DNA from 2 places in the Ruegeria sp. HKCCA4008 genome. Region 1 is predicted to be linked to the other one. Evidence: riboswitches for the same ligand, from Rfam matches in the RefSeq annotation. Region 1 holds a riboswitch; the other holds the start of a gene.
What was found. A riboswitch is a leader RNA that binds a small molecule or an ion and turns the genes downstream of it on or off. The one in region 1 is predicted to bind cobalamin.
Positions count from the first base shown of each region.

Region 2: linked by a shared signal. The riboswitch ahead of GOW60_RS20470 (DUF4198 domain-containing protein) and the one ahead of GOW60_RS04620 (DUF1636 domain-containing protein) in region 1 are both predicted to bind cobalamin.

Region 1 covers NZ_WQDM01000002.1:64,405-70,066, forward strand. The annotation lists gene cobN (cobaltochelatase subunit CobN) at 1-1,747, opposite strand, end outside; gene cobW (cobalamin biosynthesis protein CobW) at 1,753-2,808, opposite strand; gene GOW60_RS04620 (DUF1636 domain-containing protein) at 2,810-3,181, opposite strand; cobalamin riboswitch at 3,273-3,480, opposite strand; gene GOW60_RS04625 (SLC13 family permease) at 3,708-5,564, opposite strand.
Region 2 covers NZ_WQDM01000016.1:10,498-16,159, reverse strand. The annotation lists gene GOW60_RS20475 (ROK family transcriptional regulator) at 1-846, shown strand, start outside; cobalamin riboswitch at 968-1,167, shown strand; gene GOW60_RS20470 (DUF4198 domain-containing protein) at 1,299-2,084, shown strand; gene cbiM (cobalt transporter CbiM) at 2,091-2,702, shown strand; gene GOW60_RS20460 (cobalt ABC transporter permease) at 2,699-3,274, shown strand; gene cbiQ (cobalt ECF transporter T component CbiQ) at 3,274-4,053, shown strand; gene GOW60_RS20450 (energy-coupling factor ABC transporter ATP-binding protein) at 4,050-4,700, shown strand; gene GOW60_RS20445 (hypothetical protein) at 4,803-5,015, opposite strand; gene GOW60_RS20440 (hypothetical protein) at 5,092-5,662, opposite strand, start outside.

The DNA of each region.
Region 1 (5,662 bases):
CGATCCGGCGCTTGGCCTGCGCGGCCTCGCCCGGGTCGTTCACGATAAACGGGTAGATCACCGGCAGATCGCCGATCAGCGCGTCGGGCCAACAATCGGCAGACAAGGCGACCGATTTTCCGGGCAACCATTCCAGCGTTCCATGCGCGCCGATATGGATCAGCGCATCCGCACCCAACCCTTTGCGCAGCCACAGATAGAAGGCGACATAACCGTGGCGCGGGGTGCGCGAGAGGTCATGATAGTCGTCATCCCGCAACTCGGGCGTGCCGCGTTCGGGTTGCAGCGCGACCAGCGCCTTGCCGCGCCGAAGCGCGGTGAAATGGAAGGCCCCATCGGCACAGGCCGGATCATCTTCGGGCGCGCCCCAAATGGTGTGCAGATCGGCGCGCAGGGTCTCGGGCAATTCCGCAAGCGCATCCTGATAATCCCCGAGCGACCACGAAATCCGTGCGCCCAGAAGAGTGTCGGCAATCGGCTCGCCAGTCGCGATGTCATAGCCTTCTTCGTCAAGATCGGACAGCATCGCCTCGGCCGAGGCCAGCGCGTCGAGGCCAACCGCATGGGCCATCTGCCAGTCTTTGCCGGGATAGGTGGACAGGACCAACGCAGGAATCTGATCTGCCTTGGGTTTGTCGTTCAGTGCAAGCCAGCCCGATACACGGTCGATGATCGCTTCGATCCGGTCCGGTTCGGGCCGATGTGCAAAGCGCGCGTATTCCAGATGCGGATCGCGTTTTCCAGGTTCCTTGAAAGACGCGACTCCCGCCGAGATCCGTCCATCCACCTCGGGCAGTACCACATGCATGGCAAGATCAGCGGGGGACAAACCGCGTTCCGCCTCGGCCCAGGCTTTGCGGCGCGAGGTGGCGAGAGCGACCTGAAACACCGGCACGCCTGCCGCGTCCAGAGGCGACGTTCCCGACGCGCCTTTTCCCGAAAACGACGTGGCGTTGACAATGGCCGATGGGTTCAGCGCAACAACCTGTTCCCGCAACCAGTCGGCGGCCACGGGCGCCTTGAGAGACGGGGCAAACAGGCCCACCGCCGCGTATCCACGGGCGCGCAGGCTGTGGATCAGGGAGGCGATCGGGGCGGTGTCTGCCGAGGTCAGGTAAGCGCGGTAAAAGGTGACGAGGATTCGTTTGGCCTTGCTTTCGAACGCGGTTTCCACCGGGACTACGCCGCGATCCGGACACCACGCGCCACATTCGGGCAAGGTCTTGGCGCCCATCACCGGAGCGGCATAAAGCCCCGCCGCCAAAGCCATCTGCGCCAGCGCCGCCTGTGCCGCGACCTCGCCGCCGGTATCGCACAGATGCGCCAGACGCCGCAGGGTCGAGACCGGCAGGGTGGAATAGTCATCCAGCCGCGTGTCCTCGCGCCCGTCAGCGGGCAGCACCGCCAGCGCGATGCCCTTGGCCTGCGCCAGCGCCAGAACCTGCTGCAACCCATAAGGCCAGTAGGGGACGCCGCCGATCAGCCGGATCAGAATACCCTTGGCGCCTTGAAGCGTCTGTTCGACATAGGTATCGACCGACAACGGGTGTTTCAGCGCCGTCAAATTCGCCAGCCGCAGGGTCGGCATTCGCCCTTCCGGTCCGCCACCACGATGCCAGCCCGCCGCGAAAGCCCCCAGATCGCTGTCCGAAAACGACAGCACCACCAGTTCCGCCGGGCTCTGGCCCAGATCGGTTGGGGTCTCGGTTTCCTCGAGCCCGTGGCTTTCACGGAAGACGACGTGCATGTGTCTTACTCGGCAGCCTCACGCACACCCACGAGGATTTCGCGGATTTCCGCCTCTTTGATATCGTCATGCTCGGCGATGACGACCAGACGCGAACGACGGTCTTCACCGGGTTCCCACGGGCGGTCATACTGGTGCCGTACCCGCGCGCCGACCGCCTGAACCAGCAGGCGCATCGGCTTGCCCTGAACGGCGGCATACCCTTTGACGCGCAGGATGTTCAGTTCATTGGCGAGGCGTTCGATATTGGCGACCAGTTGGGCCGGATCGGTCTGCTCGGGTAGCTCGACGATGATGCTATCGAAATCGTCATGCTCGTGATCGTGATGGCCGTCGTGATGCGAGGGTCGGGCGTCCATGTCATCCTCGGCGGCGGCTTCCAGACCCAGCACAACGCGCACGTCTACGGCACCTTCGGCCACTTCGACGACGGGCAGGGGGCGCGGCGCCTCGGCGGCGATGATCTCGCGCGCCTTGGCCACGCCTTCGGGGCCGGCGAGGTCGGGCTTGGTCAGCAGGATGATGTCGGCGCACGAGATCTGATCTTCGAACACCTCGGATAGGGGCGTTTCGTGGTCGATCGAGTCATCGGCCATGCGCTGGGCGTCCACCGCTTCGACATTGGGCGCGAAACGGCCTGCGGCCACGGCCTCGGCATCGGCCAGGGCGATCACGCCGTCCACGGTGACCTTCGAGCGGATGTCAGGCCAGTCGAATGCCTTGAGAAGCGGTTTCGGCAGGGCCAGACCGCTGGTTTCGATCAGGATGTGATCCGGGCGCGGCTCTAACGCCATCAGGGCCTCGATGGTAGGAATGAAATCATCTGCCACGGTGCAGCAGATGCAGCCATTGGCCAGTTCCATGATGTTTTCCGCCGGGCAATCAGGAATGGCACAGGATTTCAGGATGTCGCCATCGACGCCCACATCGCCGAACTCGTTGACCACGACAGCAAGGCGCTTGCCCTGCGGGTTCTGCATCAGGTGACGCACCAAAGTGGTCTTGCCCGAGCCCAGAAAGCCGGTGATCACTGTGACGGGGAGTTTTTCGAGGTTCGACATGTCAGGCTCCAATCGGGGGAATGCGCGAGGCACAGTTCTTGCGAAAATGTTCGGGGCGTTCGCGCCATTTCACCAAACCATCTTCAGTGGCCAGATACTTGGTCGCGCCGTCGACGATGACGTCGACATGATCTGTTTCGTTCAGGTTTTCATACACGAAGGTCCAGCGGCCCGGCCCGCGCAACACGATCGAACAGCCTTGATCGCAGTTTGACAGGCATTCAACGGCTTTCAGGGTGACACCGTCGGGCAGGTCTGCCTGTTCCAGGGCCTTGTGCAACAAAGCGCCCGGGCGTTGCGCATCATCTTCGACAGGCAGGCCGCGACGGCAGGTAGTACAGACCAGCAACTCGACTGGTGCGGTCTCGGTCATGTCTCTCATCCCCCCAAATCCTCTTCGCGGGGGACGGGGTTTCATGCGGGCCACGAGTGGTCATGGACCCGACACCGGAACACCCCGCCCGGTTTCAACTTCGGTTGTTGGCAGGTCTCCCGGCTTGCGGATGCCAGAGGCGGGCCTCTGTCGGATGTCCCGCCTTCCCGGCTTTCGGGCCAGTGGCATTGGGCATCCTCTCCGTTCACGGTCGCGGGGGCGGCTGCGTTTGGCGGCAAGACCGTTGACGCATTCCCTTTTCATCGGCTCTCACCGACACCAACGAAAGGGACATGCGGCACCGCTGGCCTGCTTGTCAAGCGAGTCGCGCGCAACAATTATGCAGAGGCATGGAAAGCGACCTGTGGGCGTCGATGGGCGGCATGGTGTGCCGGGACCCAGCCCGAGATGGGCCGGACGACGAACGGTATCTCAGCAAGGGGCGTAGACTATGGCCAACCGGTGCCTCGACTGAACCTGTCCAGATGATGGGTAAAGACCACCGAACACCCCGGATCCTCTTGCGCTAATAGATGACGTTTATCATGAGCAGCGAGACGACCAGAAACAGCGCCGTCATTATTCCGCCGGAGCGGACGAAATCCATCACCTTGTATCCGGCCGGACCCATGATCAACGCGTTTACCTGATGGGTTGGGATGATGAAGCTGTTCGAGGTCGATATGGCGACCGTCAGGGCAAAGACGGCTGGGTTTCCACCCGCCGCCACCGCAATTGATACCGCCAGAGGCACCAGCAGAACCGTGGCCCCCACGTTGGACATGACCAAAGAAAAGGCCGTCGCCAGAACGGCGATGCCGGTTTGCAGCGACCAGAGCGGCCAGCCGTCCAGAATTATCATGATCTGCTGCGCGATCCACGCGGCCGTGCCAGTGTTCTGCACGGCTTGTCCCAAAGGTATGAGGCAGGCGAGCAGGAATACGGTGTTCCATCCGACCGCGCGGTATGCCTCGTCCACGCTGAGCACACGGGTCAGCATCATGCCCACCGCGCCGGTAAGAAGACAGAGTGAAAGCCGGACATCCGTGAACAGGATCAACGACAGCGAAATGGCGAAGAATGCCAGGGCCCAGCCGACTTTTTGCGGCCGCAGCTCGTCCTGAGGAAAGTCCGTCGTCACGACGACGAAATCCGGATCTCGTTTGATCCGCATCAGGTTGTCCCATCTGGTATGTGCCACAAGCATGTCGCCCGCCTGAAACTTTTCGAGCCCGATCTGAGTGGATTCGTGATCCTCGGTCTCGACATGGCTCAGCGTCTCTTCGCCGCGGTGAATGGCCAGCAGCGACATCCCGTAGGTCTTGCGAAACAAAAGCTCGCGGGGGCATTTGCCGATCAGCTTGCTGTCGGGCGTGATGACCACCTCGGCCACGCCTGCATTGGTTGGGGCGAACTCTTCGACGAAAATGTCCAAATCCGGAAGAACGGTCAGCCCGTATTTCTCGGCGAACTTCTCGACCTCCCAACGGCGGCCGACGATGGCCAGCCGACACGGCGCTGCAATTTCCGCTGTCAAAACCTGAACCATCGAGGTTTTGCCGCGATAGAAGGTGGAAATGATGTACAGGTGGTTTTCGTGGTTGATGTCGGCCAGAATCTCGCCGACCAAAGGGCTGTCCTCGGGCACCACGACTTCGAACACATCGGCTTTGAGGCCATAGACCCTTTGCAGGTATTCCTGTGTCCCTTGTCCGGTACCCGTATTGTCAGGCCCTTCAGCCTCGGGCAAAACCCAACGTCCCAACAGCAGAAAGTAACCAATTCCCGTCAGGATCAGAACCGCACCGATCGGCGTGACCGAGAACAGGCCGAAGGGCTCCATTTTCTGAGAGGCCGGCAGACTGTCATTTGCCGTCAGGATCAGATCGTTCAGCAGGATAAGAGGAGACGACCCCACCATCGTCATGGTGCCGCCCAAAATGGCGCAGAATCCCATCGGCATGAGCAGGCGCGACAGCGGTATGCCCGACCGTGTGGAAATTCGGCTGACAACCGGCAGAAACAGAGCAGCGGCGCCGACATTCTGCATGAACGAGGATATGACGCCAACGGTGCCGGAAATGATTGGTACAACCCTGCCTTCGGATTTGCCGCCGTATTTGAGGATGACGGCAGCCACCTTGTTCATGATCCCCGTCTTGTCCAGACCGGCCCCGACGATCATGACCGCAATGATCGAGATGACGGCATTGGATGCGAAGCCGTCGAACAGAAGGGTGACATCCGCCAGATTTCCCAGCCCGGGCGCGTAGCTGAGCAAGCCTATGAGAACCAGGACCAATATGGCGGAAAGGTCGATCCTTATGATCTCGGAAACGAACAGAAAAACGGTGAAAGCCAGCAGGGTGCAAACGACCCCCATCTCGAAGGTAAAGGCAATGTGTTCCACAATACGTCCAGAACTTTTTCTTTGTTAGAGTCCTAGTTCATCCTTCCCGGATTGTCATGAAGTTTCGTTTT
Region 2 (5,662 bases), on a different contig from region 1:
AATGTGCGGCAGCGCGAGCGGCGAACCTATGACTATCCAACGCCAAAAGCCACATTGGAGTTTTCCACTGAGAGTCTGGGCAAAATGATATCATCCATGCCGCCTGAGGCCAAAGGCAGGATTGCGGGACTTGGGATTGCCATGCCGTTCTACCTATGGGACTGGGCCCAGACCCTTCAGGTTCCTCAGGAAGAAATGGACCCGTGGCGCGTATCAGACCTGAAGGCTGACCTGGCGCGGCGCCTCGATATTCCGGTATTCCTGCAAAATGACGCCACTGCGGCTTGTGGGGCGGAATTGGTATTCGGTCCAGCCGATGGGCCCAGGGATTTCCTGTACTTCTATATCGGGTTTTTCATTGGCGGCGGTGTGGTCCTCAATGGCGCAATCTTTTCGGGGCGTGGAAACGCGGGCGCAATCGGCCCCTTGCCTGTGCCAGATGATGCCGGTGGTGTCAGACCCCTTATCGACGTGGCCAGCCTGTACGTGCTCGAGCGTGCAATCACCACGGCAGGTGTCACGTCGCATTCCATTTGGGAAACGACCCAGCGTTGGGATGTGCCAAAAGTTCAACTGGAATACTGGTTGAAACAGACGGCGAGCGGGATTGCCTATGCGATTGTCTCATCCTGTAGCCTGATAGATTTCGAATGCGTAAAGGTTGACGGCTGGATGCCGCAGGACATCAAGGCGCGTTTGGTTGAAATGGTCGAAGACAAACTGTCTGAGCTTAACCTGACCGGTCTCGAGCGCCCTGCCGTGCTGGCAGGGGCCGTGGGCCCGGAAGCACGCTCACTGGGCGCGGCAAGCCTGCCGTTGTCGGAAAGGTATCTTTCAGAAGCTTAGATGTGAAATCACCCTGTTGCCTTGGATATTTCACAAACTGGTTCACTCTCGCAAACTGCCGAACTCATTATTTTCGATGGCCGTAACACATTTTCGTTGACGGAAGGCTGAGTTGTCTGGCAAGCCGCTCGGCATGTCCGGTTCCGGGGCTTGCTCTGGAATCAATAGGGAATGCGGTGCGGGCTCTGGCCCAAATCCGCAACTGCACCCGCAACTGTAAGCGGCGAGCAGGGCTGAAACGCCACTGGGGTTTGCCCGGGAAGGCCGGTCCAACGCTTTGACCCGCAAGTCAGGATACCTGCCGGACATGTGCCCTCATAAGGGGCACTCCTAATCGGCGGCGGGATGTGCGTCGGACCAGGATGCCTGAAAGGGTGATTTGGCGTTGAATATCCCGTGGTCAAAACGAATTTCGCGCCGGGATTGGCGCGACGGGACAAGGACGACTGTTCATGAAAACGCTGCTCAGCGCAGCCGCTGCCGCGGTGGCTCTTCCTGCCATCGCAAATGCGCATTTCCTTTTGGAATACACCACCGACACCATGATCGAGAAACCGGGCGATGTGCCGGTCAAACTGATTTTCTGGCATCCGTTCGAGAATGGCCATGTCATGGATCTTGAAAAGCCGCAGGAATTCTATGTGATCCACAACGGTGAAAAGACCGATTTGCTGGACACGCTGGAACCTATCCGGTTCACCGGCGGGGAAAACGAGGGTGCGGCGTTCAAGGGCAGTGTCCCGGTCAAACGTTCGGGCGACTATGTGCTGGTGACGGTTCCTCAGCCTTATTATGAGGAATCCGAAGACATCTATATCCAACAGCTCACCAAAGCCTTCCTGAACCGTAACGAATTGCCGACCGACTGGATGAATCCCGTGGGTCTGCCGACCGAGATTATCCCGCTGAACAAGCCGACCAACATCATCGCGGGTTCGACTTTCACGGGCCGTGTGCTGGCTGACGGTCAGCCGGTTGCGGGCGCCGAGATCGAGATCGAGTACATGGCCGCGGAACCCGACATGGAAAGCTCGGCCGCTTCTGCACCGAAAGCGTCTCCTATGCCGGGTGGTGCGGTGGTCGCAATATCTGACGACAACGGGTATTTTTCGTTCGGCGTTCCAAAAGCCGGTTACTGGGGTTTCGCTGCCCTTGGTTCCGGTCCGGCAACCGAACATGAGGGCAAAGAACTCAGCCAGGATGCGGTCATCTGGATTCGTGCCTGGGATCTGGAGTAACCCCAAATGCACATCGTCGACGGAGCCCTTTCCAACCCGGTTGTAATTGGCGGCGCCATAGCCGCCGCGGGCGGGATCGCCATGGGTCTTAGGTCTCTGGATCTTGATCGCATCCCCACTGCGGGCGTGCTGTCAGCCAGTTTCTTCGTGGCATCGTTGATCCACGTACCCATTGGTCCGTCGTCGGTTCATCTGATCCTAAACGGCATGGCCGGGCTGCTGCTTGGTTGGGCCGCATTCCCGGCTTTGTTCGTCGGGCTTTTGCTACAGGCGGTTTTTTTCGGCTTTGGCGGGTTGACGGTGTTGGGGATCAACACCGTCAATATCGCCTTTCCCGCTGTGGTGGCCGGAATGTTGTTCGGTCGTCTGATCGCGCGTGGAACGCCTTTGCAAGGTGCGATTTGGGGGGGCGTCGGCGGCGCATTTGCGATTGCGGCGACAACCGGCATGGTCGCGTTTTCCCTCGCGCTGTCGGGGGATGAATTTCTGCCTGCCGCCAAGCTTGTTTTCTTCGCCCATATTCCTGTCATGGCCATCGAGGCGATTTTGACCGGGTTCGCCGTGTTGCTGGCACGCAAGGTCAAGCCCGAGCTGTTTTTCAGAGGAGCAGCCACATGAAGCATCTGGTTGTCATACTGGCCATGTGCTGTGCACCTGTGCCTGTCCTGGCGCACAAGGTCATAGCCGGCGTTTTCGAGTCGGGAGACGTCATCGAGGGCGAAATCGGCTTTTCCAACGGCGACATGGCAAGCGGCACCGAGGTCATTGTCACCGGCCCGGATGGGGCTGAGCTGGGTCGATCGGTCACTGATGCGGACGGTTTCTTTGTCTACACGCCGACCTCGGCCGTGGCGCACACCTTCTTTGCCGACCTTGGCGCCGGGCATGTGGCCGAAGTCACGATGTCTGCCGAAGATGTCGCGCGGATCATGGGCGTTGCCGTGGCGGAAAACGGAGACTCGTCTTCGGCTGCTCTGGCGCAGGCCAGCGGTTCGGCGGCGTCTCTCAGCGCCGAAGAACAGCAGGTTATCGCCAAAGCCGTACGTGACGAATTGCGCCCGCTCAGGCGCGAGATTGCGGCTTATCGCGAACAGAACGACCTGCAAACCATCCTTGGCGGGATCGGGTACATCGTTGGTCTGTTCGGTCTGGGCTTTTACATGGCGGCCCGCCGCAAGCTGGCGTCCTGATGGCACACGTTCTGGGGCACAAGGAAAAAACGCTGTCCGAAGCCGGTGACGGGCCAGAAGGTCTGATCAGCCTGCTGGATCCCCGGATGCGGATCGTCATGGCAGTTGTTTTTGCAGTCGTGACCGTGGCGCTGTCATCCCTCGGCGCGCTTTGCGCGGCGCTGACAGTGTCGCTTTCGCTTCTGATAGTTTCACGTCTGCCGCGGCGAAAGACATTGAAGCGAATGGCCATGATGGATGGGTTCATCCTGTTCATGCTTGTCCTGTTGCCCTTTTCCATGCCCGGGGATCCGATGTTCACGCTTTGGGGATTCTCCGCTAGCTGGCAGGGATTTTGGAAAGCGGTCGAGATTGCCTTGACCGCCAATGCCGTGATCCTGTCCCTGTTGGTTTTGGTCGGGACGATGGAGCCGGTCACACTGGGCCACGCCCTGCATCGTCTGCGGTGCCCCGAAAAGCTGGTTTACCTGCTGATGTTCACGATCCGGTATATCGAGGTCTTGCGCGAAGAATACCTGCGGCTGCGCGCCGCCATGAAGGTGCGTGGTTTTCGGCCAGCCACAAACTGGCATACCTATCGCAGCTTTGGCTACCTTGTGGGTATGATGCTTGTGCGCGCTATCGAAAGATCGGAACGCATCCTGGCCGCTATGAAGTGCCGGGGGTTTTCCGGGCGTATGCCGTTGCTTCAGGAATTTGCCCTGACCCGCGCGGACATTGTGTTTGCGGCTGGCTTCAGCGGCCTCTGCCTGGGTCTGATCATTCTGGAATTCGCATGACACTGATCGCGCTTGAAGACATCTGTTTTTCCTACCCCGGCCAGCCACCCGTTCTGGACGGGGCAAGCCTGAGCCTGAGCGCGGGGCAGCGCCTGTCCCTGACAGGTCCGAACGGAGCGGGGAAATCGACGCTCCTGCGGATTTTGCTTGGGTTGCAGCGCCCGTGTTCGGGCACCGTCACCGTTCTTGGTCAGCAACGCGTGGAAGAGGCTGATTTCCATGAGGTCCGCCGCCGGGTGGGGCTTGTATTTCAGGATGCGGACGATCAGCTGTTCTGCCCGACCGTCGCCGAAGACGTTGCTTTTGGTCCGCTCAATCTGGGCAAGACCCGTGACGAAGCACTTGCCATCGTCGACAAAGTTCTGGGCGATCTGGACCTGATGCACTTGAAGAACCGCATTACCCATAAATTGTCGGGCGGAGAAAAACGGCTGGTGACCCTGGCGACGGTTCTGGCGATGGAGCCCGAAGTGCTGTTGCTGGACGAACCGACGAATGCGTTGGATACGAAAAACGAAGCGCGCCTGCTGGAAATCCTGCGCGCGCTACCACAGGCGATTTTGCTTGTCAGTCATTCGCCGGCGTTCCGCTTGGAACTGGCGCCCGATGAACTGGATCTTCGCGACGGAAAGCTTGTGCCGGTCTGACCTGTTCTCGTGGCAACCAGAAATGGTGGTTTCAGAAAGGCTATCACACCTCCTGAGCCACGCCATGAAACGGAAAGCGAACCTTGTATGGCGTCAGCTTGGTTATGTGCGCCTGCAGCTCATCAGCCCATATTTGACCGCCCATGCCCGAAAGGACCCGCGTCTGCGCCTGTCATGTTTCACAGGTAGCCGGGATTGCGCACCGCCTTTGCGGTTGAATTCGAACACGTCGATTATCCGCTCGGCACAGCCACAGGCTTCGCCCATGCCGACTTTGGCGAAATAGAATTTCTCGAAACGCTCGGGGTTTTGCATGGCTGACCTCCTGAATGCATTGAACCCCATGAAGGGCGCATTGCCAAATCACTTTCCTGCGTTTCAGGCAGCCGCGCTATGGCGCGGCGAATTCGCTTCCTGTCCAGACATTGTCCAGTTGATTGAAGACCGGTGAGGTAATGAGCATTTCAGCGGAATATAGCAGTTGCAGCTCATCCGCAAACCGCGTGACGCCCGGCACAAGCCCGGTGATGTTGCGCCATTCCGCCCAGGTTCCCGGATTTGACAGACTGGTCGGATTGCCGGGATCGGCGGGCTGGTGCCACCCGGCGGCGTTCAGCAGTGGTGTGAGCGCAAAGCGCGCATCATTGCCGTCGACCTCGGTACAGGCAGAGGTATCGCATTCCCAACTTGTCCAGTTCGCCGCCGCGATGGTTCCGGCGATCGGAGCGGCGGCGTCGATGACCCGAACCATGACCTCGAACCCGCCACCAGCCGTCGGACGGCTGAGCGACAATGGGTCTGTCGCCACGGCGTGCAAAGCCGCTGTTGGCGCCAGGCTGAGTGTACGACCGATCAGAGCCAGCTGCGCAGAGCCGTCTGTTGCGGGTGCAGACCCCGCAGCAGGCAGTATCCTGGCCGGTGTCAAAATCGGAACCGCGCCACCGCGGATCGTGATTTCCTGC